DNA from 3 places in the Streptomyces sp. NPDC107498 genome. Region 1 is predicted to be linked to each of the others. Evidence: predicted binding sites of a transcription regulator. Region 1 holds the regulator's gene; each other region holds the start of a gene.
What was found. Region 1 encodes HrcA, which represses chaperone genes, less so after heat shock. Its sites were predicted from a motif close to TTNGCACTCNGNNNNNCNGAGTGCNAA; they were not measured.

Region 1 (10,289 bases):
TGTCCGCCGACGGCTACCTCCGGATCACCGACCGTAAGAAGGACCTGATCAAGACGTCCGGCGGCAAGTACATCGCGCCGGCCGAGGTCGAGGGCCAGTTCAAGGCCGTCTGCCCGTTCGTCTCGAACATCCTCGTCCACGGCGCCGACCGGAACTTCTGCACCGCCCTCATCGCCCTCGACGAGCCCTCCCTCCTCGGCTGGGCCGCCGAGCACGGCCTCGGCGGCAAGTCGTACGCGGAGGTCGTCGCCGACCCGCGGACCGAGAAGCTGGTCCAGGGCTACGTCGACCGCCTCAACGAGGGCCTCCAGCGCTGGCAGACGATCAAGAAGTTCCGCCTGCTGCCGCGCGACCTCGACATCGAGCACGGCGAGCTCACCCCGTCCCTGAAGCTGAAGCGGCCGGTCGTCGAGCGGGAGTACAAGGACCTCATCGAGGACATGTACGCGGGCTCCCGCGAGGCCTGAGCGGCGGGGCGGGACCTTCGCCCCGGGCCGTCACCCCGGGCGGTACGGGACAATGGGGCCCATGCCTTCCGTACTGCCCGATGGTGAGTCCGTTCCCGACGACGGGGCGCTGCCCCCGCACGCCCTCGAAGGGGCCGGGGAGCGGCCGCTCGGGTTCTACCTGCACGTGCCGTACTGCGCGACCCGCTGCGGCTACTGCGACTTCAACACGTACACGGCGAGCGAGCTGCGCGGTACGGGCGGCGTGCTCGCCTCCCGCGACAACTACGCCGACCAGGTCGTCGAGGAGATCCGGCTCGCCCGGAAGGTCCTCGGCGACGACCCGCGGCCCGTGCGGACCGTCTTCGTCGGCGGCGGCACCCCGACGCTCCTCGCCGCCGGGGACCTCGTGCGGATGCTCGGCGCCGTCCGGGACGAGTTCGGGCTCGCGGACGACGCCGAGGTGACGACGGAGGCCAACCCGGACTCCGTCGACCCCGCCTACCTCGCCGAGCTGCGCGCCGGTGGCTTCAACCGGATCTCCTTCGGCATGCAGAGCGCCCGGCGGCACGTCCTGAAGGTCCTCGACCGCACGCACACCCCGGGACGGCCCGAGGCGTGCGTCGGCGAGGCGCGGGCCGCCGGGTTCGAGCACGTCAACCTCGACCTCATCTACGGCACGCCCGGGGAGTCCGACGACGACTGGCGGGCCTCGCTGGAAGCGGCGATCGGCGCCGGTCCCGACCACGTGAGCGCCTACGCCCTGATCGTCGAGGAGGGCACGCAGCTCGCCCGGCGCATCCGGCGCGGCGAGGTGCCCATGACCGACGACGACGTGCACGCCGACCGCTACCTGATCGCGGACTCCGTCCTGGCCGAGGCCGGTTTCCAGTGGTACGAGGTCTCCAACTGGGCCACCTCCGAGGCCGGCCGCTGCCTCCACAACGAGCTGTACTGGCGCGGCGCCGACTGGTGGGGGGCCGGGCCCGGGGCGCACTCGCACGTGGGCGGCGTCCGCTGGTGGAACGTGAAGCACCCCGGCGCGTACGCGGCGGCGCTCGCGGACGGCCGGTCGCCGGGTGCCGGGCGGGAGCTGCTGTCGGACGAGGACCGGCGGGTGGAGCGGGTGCTCCTCGAACTGCGGCTGCGGGAGGGGGTCGAGCTGTCGATCCTCAGGCCGGCGGGGCTGGCCGCGTCCCGGAAGGCCCTGGAGGACGGACTCCTCGCGCCCGAGCCGTACGCGGGCGGGCGGGCGGTCCTGACGCTGCGGGGGCGGTTGCTGGCGGACGCGGTGGTGCGGGACCTGGTGGACTAGGACGGCGCCCCGTCGTCGTGGGCGGCCGCTCCGCCGGGGCGGCGCCCATCCCGTCGCGGGCCGCGCCCACCGGGCCCCCGTTGTGGGCAGTCGTTCCGCTGGGGCGGAACGGGTGGGCACAACGGAACGGCGCCCTTGCCGGCGCCAGAGGCTCCCGCGCCCTGACCCGCACCGGGCTGTACGGCGCACTCGTGGTGCGGGTCCAGGCGCGGAACGCGGAGGCGCCGCCAGGGGCGCCGTCCGTTGTGCCCACCCTCCCCTAAGCTCTCGGCTCCGCTGACCCCCTCGCCCAGCGGGACGATTGCCCACACGGGGAGGGGTGGGCCGGGGCGCCGCCCCGGAGCGCGCGGGCCCGCACGGCGGGTGGGCCGGGGCACCGCCCAGCCGGGCGCGGGCCGCACGGCGGGTGGCGGGGAGGGCACCGCCCGGCCGGTGCGGGCTCCATGCGGAGGTGGGCGGGGTGCCGTCCCGCCGGGCTACGGTGCCGTCACGAAGTCGATCAGTTCTTCCACGCGGCCCAGCAGCTCCGGTTCCAGGTCCTTGTAGGAGCGGACGCGCTTGAGGATCGCCTGCCAGACCGCGCCCGTGTTGTCCGAGGGCCAGCCGAGGGCGCGGCAGACGCCCGTCTTCCAGTCCTGGCCGCGGGGGACCGCCGGCCAGGCCGGGATGCCCAGGGAGGACGGCTTCACCGCCTCCCAGACGTCGATGTACGGGTGGCCGACGACCAGGACGTCCGGTGAGGTCACCCGCGCGGCGATCCTCGACTCCTTCGAGCCCGGGACCAGGTGGTCCACCAGGACGCCGAGCCGGGCGTCCGGCCCCGGGGCGAACTCCGCGACGATCGCCGGCAGGTCGTCGACGCCCTCCAGGTACTCCACGACCACGCCCTCGATCCGCAGGTCGTCGCCCCAGACCCGCTCCACGAGCTCCGCGTCGTGGCGGCCTTCGACGTAGATCCGGCCCGCCCGCGCCACGCGCGCGCGTGCGCCCGGGACCGCGATCGAGCCGGAGGCCGTACGGGCGGGGCGGACCGGTCCGCCCGACGCCGGACGGACCAGGGTCACGACCTTGCCCTCCAGGAGGAAGCCGCGCGGTTCCAGCGGGAAGACCCGGTGCTTGCCGAAGCGGTCCTCCAGGGTCACGGTGCCCGCCTCGCAGCGGATCACCGCCCCGCAGAAGCCCGTACCGACCTCCTCGACGACCAGGTCGTGGTCCGCCGGGACCTCCGGGACGGGCGCCGACCTCTTCCAAGGGGGCGTCAGATCGGGGTTGTAGCTGCGCATTCGCGCGACGTTATGACACCTCGAAGCGGCGTGCCAGTTCCTCGCGCTGTGTCCGGACGAACGTGGCGTCCACCACGGCCCCGTGCCCCGGCACGTACGCCGCCTCCTCGCCGCCCAGGGCGAGCAGCCGGTCCAGGGCGTCCGGCCAGCGGGACGGGATCGCGTCCGGGCCCGCCTGCGGCTCGCCCGACTCCTCCACCAGGTCCCCGCAGAAGACGATCTCGCGCGGACCCGGGACGCAGAGCGCCAGGTCGTGGCCCGTGTGGCCGGGGCCCACGTTCGCCAGGAGGACCTGACGGCCGCCCAGGTCGAGCGTCCACTCGCCCGTGACCACGTGGCCGGGGGCCACCAGGGCGTCCGTCGCCTCCGCCGCCGCCCGCGGGTCGACCCCCTGCCGCACCGCGTCCCCGTACAGCTCCTTCCGGGCCCTCGCCCCGCGCAGGAGGTCGTCCGAGCCCACCGCGCCGAAGACCTCCGCCCCGGGGAACGCGGCCGTGCCGAGGACGTGGTCGAAGTGGGGGTGGCTGAGTGCGATGTGCGTCACCTTCCGGCCGCCCGTGAGCGCCGTCACCTGCGCCCGCAGTTCGGCGCCCTCCGCGAGCGTGGACCCCGTGTCGTACAGCAGAACCGCCCGTGTACCCAGGACGAGACCCACCGTGGCGTCCCAGCCGGGCAGCCGTCGTCGGCCCACCCCGTCGGCGAGCCGCTCCCATCCGTGCGCTTCCCAATCCGTCTCCATGGGGCGACGCTAACCGGTGCGGACGCCGCCTCCTTGCCAGGAGCGCTGCACGCCGCCGTACACTGACCGGGGGATCGCTGGCACTCGGGCAGGGCGAGTGCCAAAAGCGGAGCAACCGGAACGACGACGCCAGCTGGAGGTGCGCACGATGCTCAGCGAACGCAGACTCGAGGTCCTGCGCGCCATCGTCCAGGACTACGTCGGGACGGAGGAGCCGGTCGGCTCCAAGGCGCTCACCGAGCGCCACAAGCTCGGCGTGTCGCCCGCCACCGTCCGCAACGACATGGCCGTGCTCGAGGAGGAGGGGTACATCGCCCAGCCCCACACGAGCGCCGGGCGCATCCCCACCGACAAGGGCTACCGGCTCTTCGTCGACCGGCTCGCCGGCGTCAAACCGCTGTCGACGCCCGAGCGGCGGGCCATCCACAACTTCCTCGACGGAGCCGTGGACCTCGACGACGTCGTCGGGCGTACGGTACGACTGCTGGCCCAGCTGACCCGCCAGGTCGCCGTCGTCCAGTACCCCTCGCTGACCCGCTCGACCGTCCGGCACGTGGAGTTGCTCTCGCTGGCCCCCGCTCGCCTGATGCTCGTCCTCATCACGGACACCGGCCGGGTGGAGCAGCGCGTGGTCGACTGCCCCGCACCCTTCGGCGAGACCTCGCTCGCCGATCTCCGGGCCCGGCTCAACAGCCGGGTCGTCGGCCGTCGGTTCGCCGACGTGCCGCAGCTGGTGCAGGACCTCCCCGAGTCCTTCGAGGAGGCCGAGGACCGCGCCACGGTCTCGACCGTGCTCGCGACCCTCCTCGAAACGCTCGTCGAGGAGCACGAGGAGCGGCTGATGATCGGCGGCACCGCCAATCTCACCCGCTTCGGACACGACTTCCCCCTGATGATCAGGCCCGTCCTGGAAGCCCTGGAGGAGCAGGTCGTGCTCCTCAAGCTGCTCGGCGAGGCCAAGGAATCGGGCATGACCGTACGCATCGGGCACGAGAACGCCCACGAGGGGCTGAGCTCCACGTCCGTCGTCTCGGTCGGCTACGGTTCGGGCGGCGAGGCAGTCGCCAAACTCGGCGTGGTCGGACCGACCCGCATGGACTACCCCGGAACGATGGGAGCGGTACGCGCAGTGGCACGTTACGTCGGACAGATCCTGGCGGAGTCGTAAGTGGCCACGGACTACTACGCCGTACTCGGCGTGCGCCGCGACGCCTCCCAGGACGAGATCAAGAAGGCCTTCCGGAGGCTCGCGCGCGAGCTGCACCCGGACGTCAATCCCGATCCGAAGACGCAGGAACGCTTCAAGGAGATCAACGCCGCCTACGAGGTCCTCTCGGACCCGCAGAAGAAGCAGGTCTACGACCTCGGCGGCGACCCGCTCTCGGCCTCCGGCGGCGGTGGCGCGGGCGGCGGCTTCGGAGCGGGCGGCTTCGGCAACTTCTCCGACATCATGGACGCCTTCTTCGGCACGGCCTCGCAGCGCGGCCCGCGCTCGCGCACCCGCCGCGGCCAGGACGCCATGATCCGTCTGGAGATCGACCTCAACGAGGCGGCCTTCGGCACCACCAAGGACATCCAGGTCGACACGGCCGTCGTCTGCACCACCTGTTCGGGTGAGGGTGCCGCGCCCGGCACCTCCGCGCAGACCTGTGACATGTGTCGCGGCCGCGGCGAGGTCTCCCAGGTCACGCGGTCCTTCCTCGGCCAGGTCATGACCTCCCGCCCCTGCCCGCAGTGCCAGGGATTCGGCACGGTCGTGCCGACGCCGTGCCCCGAGTGCGCGGGCGACGGCCGCGTGCGGTCCCGCCGTACGCTCACGGTCAAGATCCCGGCCGGCGTCGACAACGGCACCCGCATCCAGCTCGCGGGCGAGGGTGAGGTCGGCCCCGGCGGCGGCCCCGCCGGCGACCTGTACGTCGAGATCCACGAGACCCCGCACGAGGTCTTCCAGCGGCGCGGCGACGACCTGCACTGCACGGTCACCATCCCGATGACGGCGGGCGCGCTCGGCACCAAGGTGCCGCTGCAGACCCTCGACGGCGTCGAGGAGATCGACATCCGCCCGGGCACGCAGTCCGGCCAGTCGATCCCGCTGCACGGGCGCGGCGTCACGCACCTGCGGGGCAACGGCCGGGGCGACCTGATCGTGCACGTCGAGGTGACGACCCCGAGCAAGCTCGACGCGGAGCAGGAGCGCCTCCTGCGCGAACTGGCCAAGCTGCGCGGCGAGGAACGGCCCACGGGGCAGTTCCAGCCGGGTCAGCAGGGGTTGTTCTCGCGGCTGAAGGACGCGTTCAACGGGCGGTAGGCCCGTGTGAGGCCCATGGGCAGGGAAAGGGGCGGCATCCATGCATGGATGCCGCCCCTTTCCCTGCCCGCCCCGGTGGCATGACACGATGCCCATATGTCCACCACCGCACTGAACGATCTCTCTCGGTTTCCGATCGTGCAGGCCCCCATGGCGGGTGGCGCCTCCTGTCCCGAGCTCGTCGGAGCCGTCTGCGAGGCCGGGGCGCTCGGCTTCCTCGCCGGCGGGTACAAGACGGCCGGAGGCCTGTACCAGGAGGTCAAACGGGTGCGCGGGCTCACCGCCCGCCCCTTCGGGGTCAACCTCTTCATGCCGCAGGACGGGCGGCCCGCCGACCCCGCCGCCGTCGAGGTCTACCGCCACCAGCTCGCGGGCGAGGCCACCTGGTACGACACCCCGCTCGGCGAGGCCGACGACTCCCGCGACGACGGCTACGACGCCAAGCTGGCCATCCTCCTGGAGGACCCGGTCCCCGTCGTCTCCTTCACCTTCGGCTGCCCGGCGAAGGCGACCTTCCACGCCTTCGACCGCGTCGGTACGTACACGATCGTCACCGTCACCTCCGTCGACGAGGCCCTCGCCGCGCAGCGGGCCGGCGCCGACGCCGTCTGCGTCCAGGGCGTCGAGGCCGGCGGACACCAGGGCACGCACCGCGACGACCCGGCCGACGGAGGCGCCCCCGGCACCGGGCTCCTCACCCTCGTCACCCAGGTCCGTGAGGCCGTCGCGCTGCCGGTCGTCGCCGCCGGCGGCATCATGCGGGGCGCGCAGATCGCGGCCGTCCTCGCCGCCGGGGCCGACGCCGCCCAGCTGGGCACCGCCTTCCTCCGCTGCCCCGAGTCGGGCGCCCACCCGCTGCACAAGCAGGCCCTGACGGACCCGCTGTTCACCCGGACCGTCCTCACCCGGGCCTTCTCCGGGCGTCCGGCGCGCGGCCTCGTCAACCGCTTCGTGCGCGAGCACGGGCCGTACGCCCCCGCCGCCTACCCCGAGATCCACCACCTCACCGCCCCGCTCCGCAAGGCCGCCGCTGCCGCCGGCGACGCCCAGGGCATGGCCCTGTGGGCCGGCCAGGGCCACCGCCTCGCCCGGGACCTCCCCGCCGGGCGGTTGGTCGAGGTGCTGGCCGCCGAACTCGACACCGCCCTCTCCGACCTTTCCGGGCCCGCCCCCAGGAGCGCCTCATGACCGCCCCCGTCTTCGTCGTCGACAGCGTCCCCGGTGCCGGGAGCTTCCTCCTGGACGGGCCCGAGGGGCGGCACGCCGTCTCCGTGAAGCGGCTGCGCGCCGGCGAGGAGCTGGTCCTCGCCGACGGGCGGGGCCGCTGGGCCGAGTGCGCGGTGGTCTCCGCCGAGGGCAAGGACGAGCTCACCGTGCGGGTCGACGAGGTCCACGAGGACCCCGAGGAGGAGCCGCGCGTCACGGTCGTCCAGGCCCTCCCCAAGGGGGACCGGGGCGAACTCGCCGTCGAGACCATGACGGAGACCGGCGTGGACGCGATCGTGCCCTGGGCCGCCGCCCGCTGCATCACCCAGTGGAAGGGCGACCGGGGCCTCAAGGCGCTCGCCAAGTGGCGCTCCACCGCGCGCGAGGCAGGCAAGCAGTCGCGCCGCACCCGCTTCCCGGAGGTCGCCGACCCCATGACGACCAAGCAGGTCGCCGCCCTCCTCGCGGGCGCCGACTTCGCGGCCGTCCTGCACGAGGACCGCGACCACCCCAGCGGGACGCTCGCCACCGCCGAACTCCCGGCCAAGGGTTCGATCGTGCTCGTGGTCGGCCCCGAGGGCGGGGTCTCCCCGGACGAGCTCGCCGCCTTCGAGGCCGCCGGGGCGAAGCCGTACCGCCTCGGCCGCAGCGTCCTGCGCACCTCCACGGCCGGTACGGCGGCCACGGCCCTGGTCCTGGGCCGCACGGGCCGCTGGAGCTAGACCGTTCCCGTCAGGGCGTCGTAGAGAGGCCAGGCGTTCTCCTCGCGGACGCCGTGGGCGGTGGGGAGGAGGCCGCGGGCCGCGGCCTCCTCCAGGAACCGGCGGACGACGCCGGGCCTGTTCAGGTTCAGGACGTCGCCGTCGGCCGAGGCCACGTCGCCCAGGCCGAAGGGGTATCCGGCCACGACGCGGCCCGGGCCGCCCCGGAAGACCAGCCGGAGCTGCGCGTGGCGGTGCTCCTCGCGGCGCAGCGAGAGCACGGTCCGGCAGTCGGGGTGCCGGTGCCGGACGTTCCAGAGCCACACGGTGCCGTCCACGGTCAGCCTGCGCGGCGCGCCTTCCCGTCTCATGCCGCGCACCCTACGCCCCGCGTGCTGCCGAACCCGGTGGACAACGGCCCCCGGACGCTCCTTAGGCTGACCCGCATGGCCGACGAGTCCCCCCTCATCCGCAGTCTGCGCGCCGCCGTGGCCGCCGCCCCCGGTGACGTGCCCCTGCGCCTCCACCTCGCCGAACTCCTCCTCGCCGAGGGGCTGGGCGACGCGGCCGTCGCGGAGGCGGCCGTCGCCCTCCAGCACGCGCCCGGCGACGCGGCCGCCCGCGCGCTGATGGTCCGCGCGATGGGGACGGGCCCGGCGCCCGCTCCGGTCTCCGAAGGGGTCGTCGAGCCCGCCGCGCCGGTCTCCGAAAAGCCCGCGCCGGTCTCCGAGCGGCCCGCCCCGGTTCAGGAACGGCCCGCCCCCGGCCCCGAAGAGCCCGCCGTCCCCTCCTTCGACTGGGACGCCGCCGAGCAGCAGGTCCAGGACCTCGTCGGGCCCCGGTTCCTGGACGGCCCGCAGGCCGACGGCGCCGACGGGACCGCCGGGGACGCCGCCGCCTGGGACGTCGACGCCCCCGGCACCGTACGCCTCGCCGACGTCGGCGGCATGGACGAGGTCAAGGAGCGCCTGGAGGCCGCCTTCCTCGCCCCCATGCGCAACCCCGAACTGCGCAGGCTGTACGGCAAGTCGCTCCGCGGCGGCCTCCTCCTCTACGGCCCGCCCGGCTGCGGCAAGACGTTCATCGCGCGGGCCGTCGCGGGCGAGCTCGGCGCGAACTTCCTCACCGTCTCGCTCTCCGACGTCCTCGACATGTGGATCGGGGCCTCCGAGAAGAACATCCACGACATCTTCGAAACCGCCCGCCGCCAGGCGCCCTGCGTGGTCTTCCTCGACGAGCTGGACGCGCTCGGCGCCAAGCGCTCGCGCACCCACCACAGCGGCCTGCGCAACGTCGTCAACCAGCTCCTCACCGAGCTCGACGGCATCGCGAGCGGCGCCGGCAACGAAGGCGTCTTCGTCCTCGCCGCCACCAACGTGCCCTGGGACGTGGACATCGCGCTGCGCCGCCCGGGCCGCCTCGACCGCACGCTGCTCGTCCTCCCGCCGGACGCCGCCGCCCGCGAGTCGATCCTCCGCTACCACCTGCGGGAACGCCCCATCGAGGCCGTCGACCTCGGCAAACTGGTCAAGGCCACCGAGGACTTCTCCGGCGCGGACCTCGCGCACGTCTGCGAGACGGCGGCCGAGGCCGCCCTCCTCGACTCCGCCCGCACCGGCTCCGTACGCCTGATCACCACCAAGGACCTGCTCGGCGCGGCCAAGCAGATCAAGCCGTCCACGGAGCCGTGGTTCGCGGCCGCCCGGAACGTCGCCATGTTCGCCAACGAGGGCGGCCTGTACGACGACCTCCTCGCCCACCTCAAGCGGAAGCGCAAGCTGTGACCGCCTCCTCCACCGCGCTCGCCCGCGCCGAGGCGCTCTACGAGACCGGGCGGTACGCACAGGCCGGCGAGCTCGTCGCCCGGCACCTGGCGGCCGAACCGGAGGACGCCGAGGCGCTCGTCCTGCTCGCCCGCTGCCACCACCGGGCCGGCGACCGGGCCGCCGCCCTGGCCGCCGTCGACCAGGCGCTGCGGGCCGAGCCCGAGCTGCTCGGGGGCTGGCTGATGCGGGTCCACGTCCTGCTCGCCGACCGGCGGTTCCAGGAGGCCGAGGCCACCGCCCGGCACGCCGTCGAACTCGCCCCGCAGTACTGGGGCACCCACTACGCCCTCGGCACCGCCCTCGCCGAGCACGCCGAGCACGCGCGCACGCCCGCGCGTGCCGTCGAGGCGTACGAGGCGGCGCGGACCGCCGTCGGCCTCGCCCCCGAGGAGGACGCGGCCCACTTCCTGGTCGGCCTCACCGCCCAGCGGCGCGGTGACCACGCCACCGCGCAGCGGGCGTACG
Region 2 (10,289 bases), on a different contig from region 1:
CGTGCTCGGGCCGCGTCCAGGCCTCCCAGACGCGGGCCGGCGGAGCGTCGAAGGTGCGGGTGACGACCAGTTCGCGGTCGGCCGGCGTCGTCAGGAGGGTGACCATCGTGATCTCCCTTCACAAGGAGGCCATTCCAGGATCACCCCGGCACTTCCGCAAAGCGAATGAACATGTTCAACAGGTGAGCGCTAAAGTTCTGCCACGCGGCCGCCCGGCTGAGGGCGTGGCCGCGATCTCAGACCTGTGGGGGGTCCCTTTGCCGCGCTCAACGCGCAGGCTTCCGCACGCCTTCGTCCGTGCGGCCGCCGTCTTCGCTCTCTCGGCGGGTATCGCCGTACCCGCCGTCATCCACGCCCCGGCCGCGCACGCGGACTGGACGGGCACCACCGGCAGCACGCTGGACGACGGGCGCTACCGTCTGCTGCTGCCCTCTAACGCGCTCTGGGTCAAGGTCAGCGTGCTGGCCTCCGCCGCCCCGGACGCCCCCGTCCTCGCCTCCACGGAGGCGCTCACCTCGGAGTTCGCCGGCTGGACGACCGAAGCGCCGGTCGTCCTCCCCGAGGGCACGGCCCTCGGGGACTACCCGGTCCGCGTCGAGTACCGACTGCCCGGCGAGACCACCAAGCAGTGGACCGGCACCTACGCCCACCGTCCGCACGTCGGCGTCACCGACCTGTCCTGGGACCGCGAGACCACCAGCTACGACCGGCGACAGGCCGTGCTCTCCGGCCGGACCACCCTGTGGAACCCGGCCACCGGAGCCCGCACCACCGCCCCCGAGGGCACCAAGGTGCAGCTGACGCTGAACCTGTACGACGGCGACAGCCGCACCACGACCACCACGGCCACGACACTCGCGGACGGCACCTTCTCCGTGCCCCTGACCCCGAACGCCGAAGTCAGCGGCGGCTCCGCGACCGTGGTCACCACCGGCACCGGAAACGACCCGGACGACCAGGTCTCCGTCCCGCGCCTGGGCATCGAGCAGCTCGTCTACCGCATCAGCTCCGACCTGAACCGGTACCGCGTCCTCGCCGGTACGAACGTCCAGGTCACCGGCCACGTGGAGCGGTACGTGGACGACACCTGGAAGCCCTTCGCGGGCGCCCCCGTCGTCGCGACCGGCAGGGAACCGGGGTACTACGACCGGTCGGCGGTGAACGTGCTCGGCGGCGCCGCCGCCTCCGCCACCGGCACCTTCACCTTCGCCGCGCGGGCCGAGTACAGCACCGACTTCGTCTACACGACCCTGCGGCCCTCGGCGTACTTCCAGGGCGGCAACCACGTGTACGACAAGGCGGACGTCGCCGTCCCGCAGCAGTTCTCGTACTCCTCGTACGCGATCACCCTCGACGAGTACCGGACCGTCACCGCCAAGGGCAGGATCGGCACCGGCTACTGCGCCTACGGGCAGCCCGTACAGCTCCAGGCCTCCCTGGACGGCGGACACACCTGGCGCACCCTCCGCTCCGGCGGGGCCGACGACTACTGCGGCTACACCCTCGTCGCCCAGGGCTACGAGAGCGCGCTGTACCGAGTCCACCACCCGGAGACGAACGAGCTGGTCGCCAAGACCGGCACGTCCCTGAAGCGGGCCCGCACCTCCACCCGCTTCTCCGCCTTCACCGTCAGCCCCACCCGGCCCTCGGTGAACGGCAAGATGACCGTCTCCGGCACCGTCCAGCGCAAGGTCGGCAGCGCCTGGAAGCCGCTCGCCGGAGCCAAGCTGACCCTGGTCTACAAGCCCAAGGGCGAGAACCAGTGGTACTGGGTGACCAAGAGCATCACCACCAACACCAGCGGCAACTTCAGCTACCGCGCCACCGCCTACGGCGACGGCTCCTGGGCGCTCTACCTCAACACCACGGGCAGCCACTTCTACAGCGAGACGAATGCGAAGTACATCGATGCGCGCTGACCTCCGCCTCTCCCTGACAGCGGCCGTCGCGGCCGTGGCCCTGGCCGCGTCGACCGCCCCCGCCCTCGCCGAGGACGCCCCGGCCGTCGGCATCGGCCGAGCGGTCACCGACGACACCCAGCGCGGCACCTTCACGGTGACCGCCTGGTCCGACGCCCCGCAGGCCAGGATCACCGCCGTCTCGGCGCGGATCCGGCAGGGCGACACCGTCGTCGCCACCGTCCCGGCGCTCACCGCGGACCACGCCGCGGACCCGAGGTACGCCCACACCTTCCGGCTGCCCGCCGAGGCCACGCTGAAGCTCGTCGAGGACGGCGGCACCCTCCCGTCCCTCGGGACGTACGCCATCGACGTCACCGCCACCGACTCGCTCGGCAACAAGCTCACCCGCCCCGACGCCGGGCAGCTCGACTTCCGGCTGCGCCCGGCGATCCCCGCCTTCACCCTCAGCAAGCCCTCCTACGCCGACCGCAACACCCGCCCCGCCGGCACCCTCGTCGGAATCCAGCCCGGGTCCGGGGACGCGGTGCCGCTGGCGGGCCGCTCGGTCTCCTACCGGCTGTTCCCGAGGGAAGCCCCGACGGCGCAGGCCGTCACCGACGCGACCGGCGGGTTCACCGGCGAGCCGTACCCGATCACCAGCGCGGACATCGGTGGCTACAGCAACGTCCGGGCGACGTTCTCGGAGGACAGCACCGAGGTCCACGGCTCCGTCGAGACGTGGCACAGCGTCTACGAGTGGGCGCCGCGCAAGGTGACCGTCACGGCCGCCTCCGACAAGAAGCGGGCGCTCAACGGCACGACCGTCACCATCAGCGGCCGGATGACCGACCCGACGGCCGGGAACGCGCCGGTCGCGAACGAGCCGGTCCGTGTGCGCCTCGGCGCCCCCCAGTACGGGATCGGCACGCCCGTGACCGTGCTCACGGGTGCGGACGGCCGCTTCAGCGCACGGCTCGTCGCCGCCTCGGGCGGGGAGGCGGGCGGCTGGACGGTCGACTCCCCGGACCGGTACCTGAACTTCGACCCGGTCTACGGGGCGCTGGCCATCCCCCTGGAATCCCGCACGGACCTCACGTCCATCGGCCTCTCCGCCGACGGCCGGGTCACGGTCACCGGCACCTTCCGCGCCACGTACGAGCGGGACGCGTCCTTCCCGACGACGCAGTACCTCCAGCTGGAGCAGTCCGTCGACGGCGGCTGGAAGAAGATCGCGACGGCGAACGTGGAATCGTCGTACTACAACACGTTCACGCTCTCCGCCGCGAGTCGCGGCGGCTGGTACCGCGTCCGGCACCTGACCAGCGACCGGTTCGCCGAGTCCGGCTCCGGCTCGTTCCGGCTCGCCCGCAACGACACCCGGATCGTCTCCCTGAACGCAGGCCCCGAGCCGGTCGCCAAGGGCGGGTACGTGACCGTCACCGGCGGACTCCAGCACCACTGGGACGGCGCCTGGCGGGCGTACGGGAACGCGCCGGTGGTCCTGCAGTTCAAGCCGAAGGGCTCGACGGTCTGGAAGACCGTGCTCTCCGGCCGTTCCACCTCCGCCGGCAAGGTCTCCCTGAAGGCGAAGGCGGGCGCCGACGGCAGCTGGCGGATCCACTGCTTCGGCGACTACCGGCACTTCAACTCCCCGGCCTCGGTCGGGGACTACGTCGACGTGCGCTGATCCCGCACGCCGGACGGAACGCCCGAGGGCGGCACCCCCACCAGGGGGTGCCGCCCTCGTTCGCGTCCAGCGACGAACTGCCGATCCGTCAGGATCAGAAGTCCATGTCACCGCCCGGCATGCCGCCGCCGGCCGGCGCGGCGGCCTTCTCCGGCTTGTCGGCGATGACGGCCTCGGTGGTGAGGAACAGCGCGGCGATCGACGCGGCGTTCTGCAGCGCGGAGCGCGTGACCTTCGCCGGGTCGATGATGCCCTCGGCGATGAGGTCGACGTACTCGTTGGTCGCGGCGTTCAGGCCGTGGCCGACGGGCAGGTTGCGGACCTTCTCCGCCACGACGCCGCCCTCGAGGCCGGCGTTGACGGCGATCTGCTTCAGCGGGGCCTCGAGGGCCAGCTTGACGATGTTCGCACCCGTGGCCTCGTCGCCCGACAGGTCGGCCTCGAGCTTCTCGAAGACGTTCGACGCCTGGAGCAGGGCCACGCCACCGCCGGCGACGATGCCCTCCTCGACGGCCGCCTTCGCGTTGCGAACGGCGTCCTCGATGCGGTGCTTGCGCTCCTTGAGCTCGACCTCGGTCGCGGCACCGGCCTTGATGACGGCCACGCCGCCGGCCAGCTTCGCGAGGCGCTCCTGGAGCTTCTCGCGGTCGTAGTCCGAGTCGGAGTTCTCGATCTCGGCGCGGATCTGGTTCACGCGACCGGCGACCTGGTCGCTGTCACCGGCACCGTCGACGATGGTGGTCTCGTCCTTGGTGATGACGACCTTGCGGGCGCGGCCCAGCAGGTCCAGGCCCGCGTTCTCGAGCTTGAGGCCGACCTCCTCGGAGATGACCGTGCCGCCCGTGAGGATGGCGATGTCGTTCAGCATGGCCTTGCGGCGGTCGCCGAAGCCCGGAGCCTTGACCGCGACGGACTTGAAGGTGCCGCGGATCTTGTTGACGACCAGGGTCGACAGGGCCTCGCCCTCGACGTCCTCGGCGATGATCAGCAGCGGCTTGCCCGACTGCATGACCTTCTCCAGGAGCGGAAGGAGGTCCTTCACGGAGGAGATCTTGGAGTTGACGATCAGGAGGTAGGGGTCGTCGAGCGACGCCTCCATGCGCTCCATGTCGGTGGCGAAGTACGCCGAGATGTAGCCCTTGTCGAAGCGCATGCCCTCGGTGAGCTCCAGCTCCAGACCGAAGGTCTGGGACTCCTCGACGGTGATGACGCCTTCCTTGCCGACCTTGTCCATCGCCTCGGCGATGAGCTCGCCGATCTGGGTGTCGGCGGCGGAGATGGAGGCCGTGGAAGCGATCTGCTCCTTGGTCTCGACATCCTTCGCCTGCTCGAGCAGGGCGCCGGAGACGGCCTCGACGGCCTTCTCGATGCCGCGCTTGAGGGCCATCGGGTTGGCACCGGCGGCGACGTTGCGGAGGCCCTCGCGGACGAGTGCCTGGGCGAGGACGGTGGCGGTGGTCGTACCGTCGCCGGCGACGTCGTCCGTCTTCTTGGCGACTTCCTTGACCAGCTCGGCGCCGATCTTCTCGTACGGGTCCTCGAGCTCGATCTCCTTGGCGATGGAGACACCATCGTTGGTGATCGTGGGGGCACCCCACTTCTTCTCGAGGACGACGTTGCGGCCCTTGGGGCCGAGGGTGACCTTGACGGCGTCAGCGAGCTGGTTCATGCCGCGCTCGAGACCGCGCCGGGCCTCCTCGTCGAACGCGATGATCTTGGCCATGTGAAGTGGTCCTCCCGGACATGGGGTGGATAACGCTCCAGGACCGCGCCGACGCCCGCGACGGACGGCCTCCGCGACTCCGCGTGGTTCCTTGCCCCACCCGGCCGGCGGCCTCGTCTGCCCGATCCTCGTAGCACTCTCACCTTCCGAGTGCTAACGCCAATGATTAGCACTCGCCCTAGGAGAGTGCAAGCGACTCTCGAGTTTCGGGAGGTCGATCGGGAGGGGCGGGAACGCACGAGGGGTCCGCATCCCCTCGGGGATGCGGACCCCTCGACGGCGTTGCGTCGTCGGTGGCCGATCGCGCCGCGCTCAGACGGCGAGCTTGACCATGTCCGCCTGCGGACCCTTCTGGCCCTGCGAGATCTCGAACTCGACCCGCTGGCCCTCTTCGAGGCTGCGGTAGCCATCCATCTGGATCGCGCTGTAGTGGACGAAAACATCCGCACCACCGTCTACCGCGATGAAGCCGTAGCCCTTCTCCGCGTTGAACCACTTGACGGTGCCCTGAGCCATGCCTAACTCCCCTATTACTGGCCCTTGCGCGGGACCCGCACTTCGCGGACCCGGGTCAGACCTCTGCGCCGGAACGCGTCGACCGCGGCTGAATGTATCTGCCCAACTGCCCTCTGCAACAGGTCATTCGACCGAGAATTCTGGGCGCGGCGGAAAGGGGAATTGGGGAGGATCCCCAGGATCACGGGGCAAGTCGGGCCCGGCAAAGCGCGCAGAAGGTACACAACGCGCACACACTTTGGCTGCTTCTTGTCGTGCGGAGACGCATTCTCATATGCGCCCGGCATGGGCAGCGGAGGGGACTTCCCCAACTCTACCGCGCTCAACCATGCAGAATTGCCCCTTCCGCTTATCGCGCGGAAGGGGCAATTCGTACTGACTGGTAAGGCAAGGGGCTCAGCAGCCGCCGGCACCGCGCTCGGCGGTCAGCCTCCGGCGACGGCCGGAATGATCGAGACGCCCGCGCCGGCCGGGGTGGCCGTCTCCAGACCCTGCTCGAAGCGCACGTCGTCGTCGTTCACGTAGACGTTGACGAAACGGCGCAGCTTGCCCTGGTCGTCCAGGACGCGGGCGGCGATGCCCGTGTGGTTCTTCTCCAGGTCCGCGATGACCTCGGCGAGGGTCGCGCCCTCGGCCTGGACCTCGGACTGCCCGCCCGTGTAGGTGCGGAGGATGGTGGGGATGCGGACGTTCACGGCCATGTCTTCTTCAACCTTTCAGAGCGCCAGGCCGGCGTCGCGGAACGCGTCCAGGCTCGGGCGGATGGTGGCGGTCGCCTGAGAGGTGTCGGCCACCGCGTCCAGGGTCTTGAGTCCGTCGCCGGTGTTGAGGACGACGGTGGTGAGGTCCGGGTCGATCAGACCCGCCTCGACGAGCTTCTTCGTCACGCCGACGGTCACGCCGCCCGCGGTCTCCGCGAAGATGCCCTCGGTCTGCGCGAGGAGCTTGATCGCGTCCACGACCTGCTCGTCGTTCACGTCCTCCACGGCGCCACCGGTCCGGCGGGCGATGTCGAGGACGTAGGGGCCGTCGGCCGGGTTGCCGATGGCGAGCGACTTGGCGATGGTGTTCGGCTTCTGCGGCCGGACGACGTCGTGCCCGGCCTTGAAGGCGGCGGAGACCGGGGAGCAGCCCTCGGCCTGGGCACCGAAGATCTTGTACGGCTTGTCCTCGACGAGGCCCAGCTTGATGAGCTCCTGGAGGCCCTTGTCGATCTTCGTGAGCTGGGAGCCGGAGGCGATCGGGATGACGAGCTGGTCGGGGACGACCCAGCCGAGCTGCTCGCAGATCTCGTACGCGAGCGTCTTGGAGCCCTCGCCGTAGTACGGGCGGAGGTTGACGTTCACGAAGCCCCAGCCCTCGCCGAGCGGGTCGCCGATGAGCTCCGAGCAGAAGCGGTTGACGTCGTCGTAGTTGCCCTCGATGGCGACGAGGTCACCGCCGTAGACACCCGCCATGACGACCTTGCCCTGCTCCAGGTCGTGCGGGATGAACACGCAGGAGCGGAAGCCGGCACGGGCGGCGGCGGCGCCGACGGCGCCGGCCAGGTTGCCGGTGGAGGAGCAGGAGAGCGTGGTGAAGCCGAAGGCCCGGGCGGCTTCGAGGGCCTGGGCGACGACCCGGTCCTTGAAGGAGTGGGTCGGGTTGCCGGAGTCGTCCTTGACGAAGAGCTTGCCGGGGGCGACGCCGATCTCGCGGGCGAGGTTGTCGGTCCGGACGAGCTTGGTCCAGCCGGGGTTCAGGTTCGGCTTCTCGGCGACGTCGGCCGGGACGGGCAGCAGCGGGGCGTAGCGCCAGATGTTGGCGGGACCGGCCTCGATCTGCTTGCGCAGCGCCTCGGGGTCACCGGTGGGGAGGTCGTACGCGACTTCGAGCGGTCCGAAGCAGAGTTCACAGGCGAAGATCGGACCGAGCGGGAAGACTTCACCGCATTCGCGACAGGAGAGCCCGGACGCGGGACCGAGGTCGACGGTGGTGGGGGTAACGGTCTGTACAGCCATGGAGGCGAGGCCCTTTCTCCTCATCTTTCCCAATGGCGAATTTTTCGCCATGAGACGGATTTGGCACCTTCCCTAGCCGGGGACCTCGCTGGAGGACGAGTGGTAACCGACTGGAGGGTTGCCGGGGCTTCAACGGGCCGTTTCCCTCTGCCCCTCTGGATGAGCGGTATTCGATTGTGAAGCGCGGTGGACTTTCGTTCCTGCGCTCCGACGCGGTCGGCACCCCGACGTGCATCGGGCATCCGCGTTGTTCAAGACTGTAACCGAAGGCCCGGACGCTTGAACCGGCCGTCCGAACCGCGAGATGGAGATCACGTGCTGGAAGAGGTGGAGCGCTGGCTGGACCGGCGGTCCTGGTCCGTGGCGGACCGACCGCTGGAGCGGATCCTCGCCGCCAAGCGGAACACGAAGGTCAGCGTCGTCCTGCCGGCGCTGAACGAGGAGGCGACGGTCGGGGACATCGTCGCCGTGATCCGTCGCGAGCTGATGACGGAGGCGGTGCCGCTCGTCGACGAGCTGGTGGTGATCGACTCGGGCTCCACGGACCGCACGGCGGAGGTGGCGGCGGCGGCCGGGGCGCGGGTGGTCGCGCGGGACTCGATACTCCCCCGGATACCGACCGTGCCCGGCAAGGGCGAGGTCCTGTGGCGGTCGCTGATGGTGACGAGCGGGGACGTGGTGTGCTTCGTCGACGCGGACCTGCGGGACTTCTCGGCGGACTTCGTGACGGGGATCGTGGGCCCGCTGCTCACCGATCCGGACGTGGACTTCGTGAAGGCGATGTACGACCGCCCGTTCGGAGACACTCCCGGTCAGGGCGGTCGGGTCACGGAGCTGGTGGCCCGTCCGCTGCTCAACCTGCACTGGCCCCGGCTGGCGGGCTTCGTGCAGCCGCTGGGCGGCGAGTACGCGGCACGGCGCTCCCTGCTCGAACGGCTGCCGTTCCCCGTCGGTTACGGAGTGGAGCTGGGACTGCTCGTGGACGCCCTGCACACGGTGGGCCTGGACGCGCTCGCACAGGTGGACGTGGGGGTGCGCAAGCACCGGCACCAGGACGGGCAGGCGCTGGGCCGGATGGCGGCGGCGATCTACCGGACGGCGCAGCTGCGGCTCTCGCGGGGCCACCTGGTGCGGCCGAGGCTGACGCAGTTCGAGCGGGGCCGGCAGGGCTTCGAGCCGCGCACGTACGCGGTGGACACGGAGGAGCGCCCCCCGATGGCCGAGATCACGGAGTACGCGCAGCGCCGCGTGGCATGAGACGGGACGGGGCACCCGCGATCGATCGGCGGCGACGATCCGCGGCGATCGATCGGCGGCATCGATCCGCGGTGACGGAGCGTGGCCGGATCAGCCTGTCTCGTATACGTACGTTTGAGCGTTTACGGGACGGGCTAGGTTCGCCCCATGGCTACTGTGCTCGTCGCCTCCAACCGGGGCCCCGTCTCGTACGCACTCGGCGAGGACGGCTCGCTCGACGCCCGAAGGGGCGGCGGCGGCCTGGTCTCGGGCCTGAGTGCCATCGGCTCCCAGGACAGTCTCTGGGTGTGCGCGGCGCTCGGCGAGGGCGACCGGGAGGCGGTCCGGCGGGGCGTCGCCGAACCGGGCGTGCGGATGCTGGACATCGACCCGTCCGTCTACGCCGACGCGTACAACGGCATCGCGAACTCGGTGCTGTGGTTCCTCCACCACCACCTGTACGACATCCCGCGCGAGCCGGTCTTCGACGCGGAGTTCCGCCGCCGCTGGGAGTCGTACCGCGCCTACAACCACGCCTTCGCCGAGGCGCTGGCCGCGGAGGCGGCGGAGGGCGCGGCGGTCCTGGTCCAGGACTACCACCTGGCCCTCGTCCCGGGCCGCCTCCGCGAGCTGCGCCCGGACCTGCGCATCGCGCACTTCACGCACACGCCCTGGGCCTCCCCTCCGTACCTCCGCATGCTCCCGGCCGACATCCGCGAGGAGCTCCTGCGGGGCATGCTCGGCGCGGACCGGTTGGGCTTCCACACCAGGGCCTGGGCGTCGGCGTTCGAGGAGTGCGCGGGCGACCTCGGGCGCACCCGGGTCGCGGCACACCCCCTGGGCGTGGACGGCGAGGAGCTGCGGGCGCTGGCGCACCGGCCGGAGGTGGACGAGCGCCTGGCGGAGCTCCGCGCGGAGATCGGCGACCGCAAGAGCATCGTCAGGGTCGACCGCACGGAGCTGTCGAAGAACATCCTGCGCGGCCTGCTGGCCTACCGCGAGCTCCTCACCGTCCGTCCGGAGTGGCGCGAGCGGGTGGTCCACCTGGCCTCGGCGTACCCCTCCCGCCAGGACCTCGACTCCTACCGGTCGTACACGGCGGCGGTGAAGGAGCTGGCGGAGGAGATCAACGCCGAGTTCGGCACGGCGGACTGGCAGCCGGTCCTGGTCTCGGTGAAGGACGACTTCACCCGCTCCCTGGCCGCCTACCGGCTCGCGGACGTGGC
Region 3 (10,289 bases), on a different contig from region 1:
GATCCTCTTCGCCGGGAAGCGGGTCCTCCGCTCGGCCCAGCGGTACGCCGAACTGCGCACCGGGCACGCCTGGCTGGAGGAGTCCACCGCCTGGGGCAACCACCGCCGCACGATCGGCGTCGTCGGGGCCTCCCGCATCGGCCGGCGGGTCCTCGAACTCCTCCGCCCCTTCGACTTCGAGGTCCTGCTGTACGACCCGTACGTGACGGCCCCGCCGCCCGGCACCGAGCTCGTCGGCCTCGACGAACTCTGCGCCCGCAGCACGGTGGTCTCCGTGCACGCGCCGCAACTGCCCTCCACGTACCGCATGATCGGCGCCGGACAGCTGGCCGCGATGCCGGACGGCACGACCCTCGTCAACACCTCCCGCGGCTCCCTGATCGACGAGGAGGCCCTCCTCCCCCACCTCGTCTCGGGCCGCCTCCACGCGATCCTCGACGTGACGGACCCGGAACTCCCCCCGCCCGGCTCACCGCTGTGGACCCTCCCGAACGTCCTCCTCACCCCCCACGTCGCCGGCTCGCTCGGCAACGAACTCCACCGCATGGCGGACCAGGCGATCGAGGAGGTGGCCCGCTACGGACGCGGAGAGCCCTTCGCGGAGGAGGTCCGGGCATCGGACCTCCAGCACTCGGCGTAGGGATCGTCCCGGGACCGTTCGTGGAGCCGGCGGCCCCGGGTCCACGCCCCCCGTGCTGCCAGGGCATCTCCCGCGCCCGGACCTAGACTGGAAAGGTCCTACCTGGGGTCTGGGTCGGGAGGCGTCATGACATTCGTGCAGATCATCGACTGCAGGACGAGCCGGGTCGAGGACCTCGACCGGCTCATGGACCGGTGGGTCGAGCAGACCAAGGGCAAGCGGACCGCGACGCACAGCATCGTCGGCAAGGACCGTTCCGACGCCTCGCACGTCGTGGAGATCGTCGAGTTCCCCTCGTACGACGTGGCCATGCTCAACTCGCAGCTCCCCGAGACCGACCGGATCTTCCGGGAGATGGTCGCGCTCTGTGACGAGATGCCGACCTTCACCGATCTGGACGTGGTCCGGGACGAGCAGATGTACAAGGCGGCCTCCCGCCGGTTCTTCGAGCTGCTCTCGGAGCCCGGGGAGCTCCCGCCGCTCGACGAGGTGCTCGACGAGGGGTACCACGACCACAATCCGGGCACCCCGAACGACTCGTACGGCATGGACGCGCTGCGGCGCGACGCCGAGATGTGGCGGGCGGCCTTCGACTTCGCCTTCACCCTCGAGGACCAGATCGCCGACGGCGACCGGGTCTGCACGCGCTGGACCTGGAAGGGCGCCCACGTCGGCGACTTCATGGGGATCCAGCCGACCGGGATGGAGGTGAGCATGACCGGGATGCTCGTCCACCGCTTCCGGGAGGACGGCAAGGCCGTCGAGGGCTGGTGGCAGTACGACCTGCTCGGGCTGATGGAGCAGCTCGGGGCCGTGGAGCCGTAGGAAAGCGATGAGGCCCGGTGCTCCCGCGACGGGAGCACCGGGCCTCGATCACGCGCTAAGGAGCTCAGTGCGAGTGGCCGTGACCGTGGCCGTGGTCCGCCGGCTCCTCTTCCTTCTTCTCCACCACGAGGGTCTCGGTGGTGAGGAGGAGGGAGGCGATCGAGGCGGCGTTCTCCAGGGCGGAGCGCGTCACCTTCACCGGGTCGATGACGCCGGCCTTGACCAGGTCGCCGTACTCGCCGGTGGCGGCGTTGAAGCCGTTGCCCTTCTCCAGCTCCGCCACCTTCGAGGTGATGACGTAGCCCTCGAGGCCGGCGTTCTCGGCGATCCAGCGCAGCGGCTCGACGGCGGCGCGGCGGACGACGGCGACACCGGTGGCCTCGTCGCCGGTCTTGTCGAGGTTGCCCTCGAGGACCTTGACGGCGTGGACGAGCGCGGAGCCACCACCGGAGACGATGCCCTCCTCGACCGCGGCGCGGGTCGCGGAGATGGCGTCCTCCAGACGGTGCTTCTTCTCCTTGAGCTCGACCTCGGTCGCGGCGCCGACCTTGATCACGCAGACGCCGCCGGCGAGCTTCGCGAGGCGCTCCTGCAGCTTCTCGCGGTCCCAGTCGGAGTCCGTGGACTCGATCTCGGCCTTGATCTGGTTGACGCGGCCCGCGACGTCCTCGGAGTTGCCGCCACCGTCGACGATGGTGGTGTCGTCCTTGGTGATCGTCACGCGGCGGGCGGTGCCCAGCACGTCGAGACCGGCCTGGTCGAGCTTGAGGCCGACCTCCTCGGCGATGACGGTGGCACCGGTGAGGGTGGCCATGTCGCCGAGCATCGCCTTGCGGCGGTCGCCGAAGCCGGGGGCCTTGACGGCCACGGCGTTGAAGGTGCCGCGGATCTTGTTGACGACGAGGGTGGAGAGGGCCTCGCCCTCGACGTCCTCGGCGATGATCAGGAGCGGCTTGCTGGCGCCGGCCTGGATGACCTTCTCCAGGATGGGCAGCAGGTCCTGGATCGAGGAGATCTTGCCCTGGTGGATCAGGATGTACGGGTCGTCGAGGACGGCCTCCATGCGCTCCTGGTCGGTCACCATGTACGGGGACAGGTAGCCCTTGTCGAAGGCCATGCCCTCGGTGAAGTCGAGCTCCAGGCCGAAGGTGTTGGACTCCTCGACGGTGATGACGCCGTCCTTGCCGACCTTGTCCATCGCCTCGGCGATGAGCTCGCCGACCTGCTGGTCCTGCGCGGAGAGCGCGGCGACGGCGGCGATGTCGGACTTGTCGTCGATCGGGCGCGCGGTGGCGAGGAGCTCCTCGGAGACGGCCTTGACGGCGGCGTCGATGCCCTTCTTCAGGGCGGCCGGGGAGGCGCCGGCGGCGACGTTGCGCAGACCCTCGCGGACCAGGGCCTGGGCGAGCACGGTGGCGGTGGTGGTGCCGTCACCCGCGATGTCGTTGGTCTTGGTCGCCACCTCCTTCACGAGCTGGGCGCCGAGGTTCTCGTACGGGTCCTCGATCTCGACCTCGCGGGCGATCGTGACACCGTCGTTGGTGATGGTGGGGGCGCCGAACTTCTTGTCGATGACGACGTTGCGGCCCTTGGGGCCGATCGTCACCTTCACCGTGTCGGCAAGCTTGTTGACGCCGCGCTCAAGGGCGCGACGGGCGTCCTCGTCGAACTTCAGGATCTTCGCCATGGGAGCGGTTCAGCCCTCTCGGATTCAGGTGGAACGAACCGCGCCCCGGGGCGCCTGGGAAAGGGGCCTCGGGGCGCAGCTCAAAGCATCTGCTTCAGGTACTTCGGTACTTCGGAGAATTACTTCTCGACGATCGCGAGCACGTCGCGAGCCGAGAGGACGAGGTACTCCTCGCCGTTGTACTTCACCTCGGTGCCGCCGTACTTGCTGTACAGCACGATGTCGCCGGTCTTGACGTCGAGCGGCAGACGCTCGCCGTTCTCGAAGCGGCCCGGGCCCACGGCCAGGACGACGCCCTCCTGGGGCTTCTCCTTGGCAGTGTCCGGAATGACCAGGCCAGAGGCGGTGGTCTGCTCGGCGTCGAGCGGCTGGACCACGATGCGGTCCTCGAGCGGCTTGATGGCAACCTTGGAGCTGGTGGTCGTCACGATCCGACCTCCCCCTTCGGAGATCTCACGGGGTTAACTGTCTGAGGTGGCGACCAGGTGGATCCGTCGTCGCGGGTGCCGGACCTGCCCGTCGCTGTGTTGGCACTCTCCGGTGGGGAGTGCCAGAGCCGAGACTATGACCGCGATTAGCACTCGGTCAAGCGGAGTGCCAATTCATCGCCCCGTGGCGTGACGACGGGCGGGCCCGCGGGCCCGAGGACGGGCCTGACGACGGGCGGCGCGGCGGGTGCGGCGGCGGGCGGGACCGCCCGGGGCGCCCGGGTCTCTTCGCAGCGCTTCGCGTCCACCGCCGCCCGCGCGCGCCGGACCGGCGAGGGGTGGGGGCCCACCCGTTCCGCCGCCTTCCGTCCGAGCCGCTCGATCGGGTCGACCGAGGAGGCGCAGGCCGGGAGGGCGAGGAGCGCGCCGGTCACGGCGAGGGCGGCGGCCCACCTCGCACCCGGCCCCCGGGTCGTGCGCGGCCCTCGGGTCATACGTAGTCCTCGAGCTTCGCCACCGCGTACCCCTTGGCCGTGATCACGTTCATCACACGGCGGATCATGTCCGGCATGGTGCCCTTCCAGTCCTCCTTGCCGCGGAAATGGGTGAGCACGATGTCGCCGGGGTGCAGGTCCCGGTCCCACTCGCGCCACTCCATGTGGTCGGGGAAGGCCTCGGCGGCCCAGAGCGGGACGGCCTTGACGCCGCAGCTCTTCGCGGCGCGCAGGGTGTCCTCGTTGTAGTTGCCGTACGGCGGGCGGAAGAGCGGGGGCCGCTTGCCGAACCGCTTCTCGATGACGTCCTGCATGTCGCAGATCTCGTGCTTCTGCTCGGCGTACGAGAGCGCGGGCAGGTAGCGGTGGTGGAGGGTGTGGTTGTGCAGGGAGACGCCGGACTCCTGCGACTTCTGCATCTTCGCGAAGTAGCCGTAGTCGTCCTTGACGACGTAGTCGCTGAGGAAGGCGCTGTAGGGGATCCGCAGCTCCTTCATCATCGCGAGCAGCCGGGGGTCCTTCTCCGCGCCGTCGTCGATCGTCAGGAAGACGACCTTCTGCTTGGTCGGCACGGTGGTGAAGACGGGCGGCAGGCCCTCCCCGTCCGTCTCGAAGCCCTTGCGGGTGGTGATCCTCGGTTTGACGGCGGGTGGGGCGGGGGCTTCGAGCGGGGGCTTGGCGAGGCCCCACTTCCTGGCGGCGAGCACGCGGGCGGCCCGCTGCGCGCGGACCCTCTCGACGTACGCGTCGAGGGCTCCGGCGGCCGGGGCCTGCTGTCCGGCGGCGGGTGCGGGTGCGCCGCGCTCGGGTGCGGCGCCGCCGGAGCAGGCCGTGGCGGCGGAGGCGAGGGCGGTCGCGGCGAGCGCCGCCCCGAGCGTCCGACGGGAGCGATGCGCACCTTTTGCCATCATCTGGTCCTTTTGTCGTACGAGCTGCATGGCGCCGCATCCTGTCAGCGCGGGAGCCCCTTCCGGGCCGCGACACCGCCGTACCGCGCCCGCCGTCCCCCGGCCGGCCCACACCCGCCCAGGGGCCAGAATGGGACGGGTGACCGACCTCGCCTCCTTCGCCGCCCTGCTCGCCCCCGAGGGGCAGGCGCTCCTCGCCGCCCTGCGCGACTACGACCCCGCCCAGGAGCTGGCGGTCGCCTCCCGGCTGCGCCGCGACCACCCCGCCGAGCTCGTCACCGCGGCCCTCGGCCAGGCGCGGCTGCGGCAGCGGGCGGTGGCGAAGTTCGGCGCCGAGGACGCGTACCGGATGTACTTCACGCCCCACGGCGTCGAGCAGTCGACCCGCGCCTCGGTCGGCACGTACCGGGCGGCCCGGCTGAAGGCGCTCGGCGTCGGCAGCGTCGCGGACCTCTGCTCCGGGATCGGCGGCGACGCGATCGCGCTGGCCCGCGCCGGGATCTCCGTCCTCGCCGTCGACCGGGACCCGCTGACCGCCGAGGCGGTGAGGGCCAACGCCGAGGCGCTCGGCCTGTCCGACCTGATCGAGGTGCGGTGCGCGGACGTGACCGGGATCGACACGAGCCCGTACGACGCGGTCTTCGTCGACCCGGCGCGGCGCGGTGGCCGGGGCAGGATCTTCGACCCCGAGGCGTACTCCCCGCCGCTCTCCTGGGCGACCGGCGCGGCCCGCCGGGCGCCGCACGCCGCGCTGAAGGTGGCGCCGGGCATCCCGCACGAGGCGGTCCCCGAGGAGGCCGAGGCGGAGTGGATCTCGGACGGCGGGGACGTGAAGGAGGCCGTGCTCTGGTTCGGCACGGAGCCGGGCGCGCGCCGGGCCACTCTGCTGCCCTCCGGCGCCGGACTCGTCGGCCGGGGGCTGCCCGATCCGGCGGTCCGCCCGGTCGGCCGCTATCTGTACGAGCCGGACGGCGCCGTGATCCGCGCGCACCTCGTCGCCGAGGTGGCCGGGGAGGTGGACGGCGGTCTGATCGACGAGACGATCGCGTACGTGACGGCGGACGCGCTCGTCGCCACGCCGTACGCCGCCGCGTACGAGATCACCGACGAACTCCCCTTCAACCTGAAGAAGTTGAAGGCTCTGCTGCGGGAGCGCGAGGTCGGCACCCTCACCGTGAAGAAGCGCGGCTCGGCGGTCGAACCCGAGGAGATCCGCCGCAAGGTGAAGCCGAAGGGCCCCAACGCGGCGACGGTCCTGCTCACTCGGGTCGCGGGAGCCCCGACGATGCTGATCGGTCGGCCGGCGGGCGGGGGCCGGTGAGCCGCACCGCGAAGCGGTAGTGGCCGACGGCCTTCGCCAGGCCGGTCAGCCCCGTGACCCAGAGGAGCAGGGCGACGCCCATGCCGTACGCGACCACGCCGTAACCGTCCTCCCGGTCGGCGCGCGCCGGGACCGCGAAGCCCAGCCAGAGGCCGGCCCCGCACATCACGAAGGACAGCAGCAGCCAGCAGACGCTGAGGACGGGGGCGCGCAGCCGGGCGTCCGTCGGACCGTGGCGGTCGAGGGCCGCCCACAGGACGAGGCGCTCACGGACGGTCCGGTCGCGCCGCAGGCTGCGGACGGTCAGCCACACGGCCGGGACGAGGATCCCGATGCCGGGGACCGCCGCGAAGAGCCCGAACATCGTCGTCATCGGGTCGGGGAGCGGCGCGCCGATCGCGACGAGCAGCACGCCGATCAGCGACCAGCCCAGTTCGAGCAGGAGGAACCAGAGCAGGAACAGCGCGAGTCGCCCGCCGCCGAGCAGCCGCCTGCCGAGTTCGTCGAGCGCCAGCGCCCGGTCGGCGAGCCGTGCCTCCCGGTCGGGCCAGCTCTGGAGTTCGGCGGGCGGAGGCGGGGGGAGGAAGCGGGGCGCGCGGGGACATGCCCAGCACCCTAGGGGGTGTCCTGCCGGGACGGCCGGACGCCCCCGGTGTCTCCTCCGCGGGCTCCCGTCACCGCGCCCGGCTCCCCTGCGCCCCGTCCGACTTCCGGGCCCGCCCGAGCAGCAGTTCCCGTTCGCTCTCGTTCCGGGTGAGGGTGGCCGCGCGCACGAACTCCGCGCGGGCCTCCTCCGTCCGCCCGAGGCGGGCGAGCAGGTCGCCGCGGACGCTCGGGAGCAAGTGGTAGCGGGCGAGGGACGGTTCGGCGGCGAGGGCGTCGACGAGGGCGAGGGCCGCGGCGGGACCCTCGGTCATCGAGACGGCGACCGCGCGGTTCAGTTCGACCACCGGGGAGGGCGCGAGGGTGCCGAGCCGTCCGTAGAGCGCGGCGATGGTCGCCCAGTCCGTCTCCTCGTACGAGGCGGCCCGCGCGTGGCAGGCGGCGATCGCGGCCTGGAGGGCGTACGGCCCGTAGGAGCGGCCGTCCCCGGCACGGGCGAGGGCGGCGTACCCGCGGCGCACGAGCAGCCGGTTCCAGCGGCTGCGGTTCTGGTCGGCGAGGAGCACCGGCCGCCCGTCGGGGCCGGTGCGGGCGGCGGTGCGGGAGGCCTGGAGTTCGAGGAGCGCGCAGAGGCCGTGCGCCTCGCTCTCCCCCGGCATCAGGGCGGACAGGCCCCGGGCGAGCCGCAACGCGTCCTCGCACAGGCCGGGGCGGAGCAGGTCGTCGCCGGCGGTCGCCGCGTACCCCTCGTTGAAGATCAGGTAGACGACCTCCAGGACGGAGCCGAGCCGGGCCGCCCGCTCCCGCCCGTACGGCACCTCGAACTCCACGCCCGCCTTCGCGAGCGTCCGCTTGGCGCGGGTGATCCGCGCCGCGACCGTCGCCTCCGGCACCAGGAACGCGCGGGCGATCTCGTCCGTCCGCAGCCCGCCGACGAGCCGCAGGGTGAGCGCCGCGCGGGCGTCCGCGGAGAGCACCGGGTGGCAGGTGGTGAAGACGAGCCGGAGGACGTCGTCGTCGATGTCGCCCGGGCCGGACGGCTCCGGGTCGTACGACACCTCGCCGAGGTCGAGCGTCCGGCCCACCTCGGCGAGCTTCCGGGCGTATGTCTCGCGGCGCCGCACGAGGTCGACGGCGCGGTGCTTCGCGGCGGTCGTCAGCCAGGCCCCCGGGTTGTCCGGGACGCCCGACCGCGGCCACTGCTCCAGGGCGGAGACGAGCGCGTCCTGCGCGAGCTCCTCGGCGATGCCGACGTCCCGGACGATCCGCGCCACCGTGGCGATGATCCGCGCCGACTCCATCCGGAAGACCGTCTCCAGCGTGCTCTCCACCACCGTCACGTCTCACATGACAGCACGGCCCGGGTCAGCCTTCCGGCATCTCCTCGACCTCGCGGACCTCCAGACCGACCTTCCAGTGCGTCGGGTGGACGGCCAGGAACCGCTTCCCCCACTCGACGGCCTCGGCCATGTCCTTGCACTGGAGCATCGCGTAGCCGCCGACGACCTCCTTGGTCTCGGTGAACGGGCCGTCGGTGAACGACAGCGCCCCGTCCGACCAGGTGATCCGGGTGGCCTCGGCGGTCGGCTTGAGACCGGCCGTGTCCACCATGGCGCCGGCCTTGGTGATCTCCTCGAAGAGGGCGCCCATGCGCTGCTCGAAGCCGGGGTCGGCGCTCTCCATGTCGATGGTGTTCTCCTCGATGCGGACGAGGGACAGGAAGCGGGGCATGACGACTCCTCGGGGTGCGGTGGGCGGGGCCGTTCCCCGCCGTCCACACATACGTCGAACGGGGTCCGTCCGCATCGACACCGCGCCCGGAGAATTTCCGGGGGGGGTGTCCTGCCGGCCGGGCCGGGCCGGCAGGACGCCCCCTAGACGTAGTCCTCCAGGCGCGCCACCGTGAAGCCCTGCTCCTGGATCTTCCGCAGCAGCGTCGCCGTCATCTCGGTCATCGTCCGGCCCTTGAGCTCGGACGGGCCCCGGAAGTGGGCCAGGACGATGTCGCCGGGGCGCAGCTTCCGGTCGCCGCGCTGGTACTGCATGTTCTTGATCTGCATGGACTCGCGCCACAGCACGATCGCGTCGAGCCCGCACTCCCCCGCCGCCGCGCGCGTGGCCTCGTTCCAGTTGCCGTACGGCGGCCGGAAGAGCCGCGGGGTGGTGCCGTACCGCTGCTTCAGCTTCGTCTGCTGGCCGCAGATCTCCCGGCGCTGGGCCTCCGGGGAGAGGGTGCGCAGGTCGGGGTGGGTGAGGGTGTGGTTGGCGAGGCCGTGGCCCTGGGCGAGGAGCGGCTCGAAGTACCGGTAGTCGGCGCGTACGGCGGCGTCCGTGAGGAACATCGTGAAGGGGACGTCGAGGTCCTTCATCATCCGGACGAACTCGGGGTCCTTCTCGGCCCCGTCGTCGATCGTGAGGAAGACGATCTTCTCGTGGGTGGGTATCTCGCTGATGACGGGCACCGGTCCGCCGGCCGCGCGGACCACGGGCTTGACCGCGGGCGGGGCGGGCGGGGCGGCGAGGGGCTTCAGGCCCCATCTCCGGTACGCGGCGGCAGCGGCGGCTCCCGGGGCTTCGGGCGCCTTGCGCCCGGCCTCCCTGGTGGGCGGGGTGGCCGGGGAAGCCGTCGGGGCGGCGGCCGCGGAGGGCTCCTCCACCGTGCAGCCGGTCACCAGGAGGGCGACGGTGGTCAGGGCCGCCCACAGCGCGATCGTCTTCTTCACGCGCTGTGGGATGCCCCAGGGAGTCGAAAGGTTGCCCGGTCCCCGCTTATTCGACCGATTCTTGTTCGACCGATTCGAAGCGCCAGCGGTGGACCGGACGGGAGATCAGCTCCGCGTCCGGCTCCGGCAGCTCGGGCAGTTCGGCGTCGAAGGCCTCCGCCTCCCACCAGGTGAGGACGAGGACCCGGTCCTGCGGGGCCCGGAAGACCTCCCGGCGGACCGGCTCACGGACGAGGACCCGGGACCGCGCCCACTCCAGGAGCTCGGCGCCCCGGCCCTGGGCGGCCCTGGCCTCCCACATGAGCGCGAGCCTCACGAGTACAGGTTCTCCTTGCTGACCTCGTGCACGTGGTCGTGGCCGTGCGCCCCCGGGACGTGCGGGTCCGTCACCGGCAGGGACGAGTCCGCCGACAGCTCCAGGTCGGAGGCCGCCCTGCCCCGGGCGACCATCTCGGAGCCGAGGGCCGCGACCATCGCGCCGTTGTCGGTGCACAGGCCCGGCCGGGGCACCCGCAGCCGGATCCCGGCGCGCTCGCAGCGCTCCTCGGCGAGGGCCCGCAGCCGCGAGTTGGCGGCGACGCCGCCGCCGATCATCAGGTGGTCGACGCCCTCGTCCTTGCAGGCCCGGACGGCCTTGCGGGTGAGCACGTCGACGACCGC

Region 2: groL (chaperonin GroEL) is a predicted target of HrcA. The motif match lies at 5,478-5,504, and genes of this name have one in related genera.
Region 3: groES (co-chaperone GroES) is a predicted target of HrcA. The motif match lies at 3,680-3,706, and genes of this name have one in related genera.

What each region holds. Positions count from the first base shown of each region.
Region 1 covers NZ_JBVJPE010000004.1:60,172-70,460, reverse strand. The annotation lists gene ACZ66Z_RS08640 (AMP-dependent synthetase/ligase) at 1-467, shown strand, start outside; gene hemW (radical SAM family heme chaperone HemW) at 520-1,761, shown strand; gene ACZ66Z_RS08630 (DUF3097 domain-containing protein) at 2,238-3,044, opposite strand; gene ACZ66Z_RS08625 (MBL fold metallo-hydrolase) at 3,055-3,783, opposite strand; gene hrcA (heat-inducible transcriptional repressor HrcA) at 3,932-4,951, shown strand; gene dnaJ (molecular chaperone DnaJ) at 4,952-6,091, shown strand; gene ACZ66Z_RS08610 (nitronate monooxygenase) at 6,188-7,279, shown strand; gene ACZ66Z_RS08605 (16S rRNA (uracil(1498)-N(3))-methyltransferase) at 7,276-8,019, shown strand; gene ACZ66Z_RS08600 (hypothetical protein) at 8,016-8,369, opposite strand; gene ACZ66Z_RS08595 (ATP-binding protein) at 8,445-9,782, shown strand; gene ACZ66Z_RS08590 (tetratricopeptide repeat protein) at 9,779-10,289, shown strand, end outside.
Region 2 covers NZ_JBVJPE010000031.1:14,643-24,931, reverse strand. The annotation lists gene ACZ66Z_RS33695 (SRPBCC domain-containing protein) at 1-106, opposite strand, end outside; gene ACZ66Z_RS33690 (hypothetical protein) at 258-1,919, shown strand; gene ACZ66Z_RS33685 (hypothetical protein) at 1,909-3,588, shown strand; gene groL (chaperonin GroEL) at 3,683-5,311, opposite strand; gene ACZ66Z_RS33675 (cold-shock protein) at 5,624-5,827, opposite strand; gene ACZ66Z_RS33670 (MoaD/ThiS family protein) at 6,253-6,528, opposite strand; gene thrC (threonine synthase) at 6,544-7,851, opposite strand; SAM riboswitch class I at 7,845-7,993, opposite strand; gene ACZ66Z_RS33660 (glucosyl-3-phosphoglycerate synthase) at 8,143-9,084, shown strand; gene ACZ66Z_RS33655 (alpha,alpha-trehalose-phosphate synthase (UDP-forming)) at 9,232-10,289, shown strand, end outside.
Region 3 covers NZ_JBVJPE010000005.1:126,593-136,881, forward strand. The annotation lists gene ACZ66Z_RS10925 (hydroxyacid dehydrogenase) at 1-640, shown strand, start outside; gene ACZ66Z_RS10930 (ester cyclase) at 767-1,465, shown strand; gene groL (chaperonin GroEL) at 1,530-3,152, opposite strand; gene groES (co-chaperone GroES) at 3,272-3,580, opposite strand; gene ACZ66Z_RS10945 (hypothetical protein) at 3,727-4,074, opposite strand; gene ACZ66Z_RS10950 (polysaccharide deacetylase family protein) at 4,071-4,982, opposite strand; gene ACZ66Z_RS10955 (THUMP-like domain-containing protein) at 5,113-6,303, shown strand; gene ACZ66Z_RS10960 (hypothetical protein) at 6,242-6,715, opposite strand; gene ACZ66Z_RS10965 (RNA polymerase sigma factor) at 6,978-8,207, opposite strand; gene ACZ66Z_RS10970 (YciI family protein) at 8,272-8,637, opposite strand; gene ACZ66Z_RS10975 (polysaccharide deacetylase family protein) at 8,781-9,629, opposite strand; gene ACZ66Z_RS10980 (hypothetical protein) at 9,676-9,945, opposite strand; gene tsaD (tRNA (adenosine(37)-N6)-threonylcarbamoyltransferase complex transferase subunit TsaD) at 9,942-10,289, opposite strand, start outside.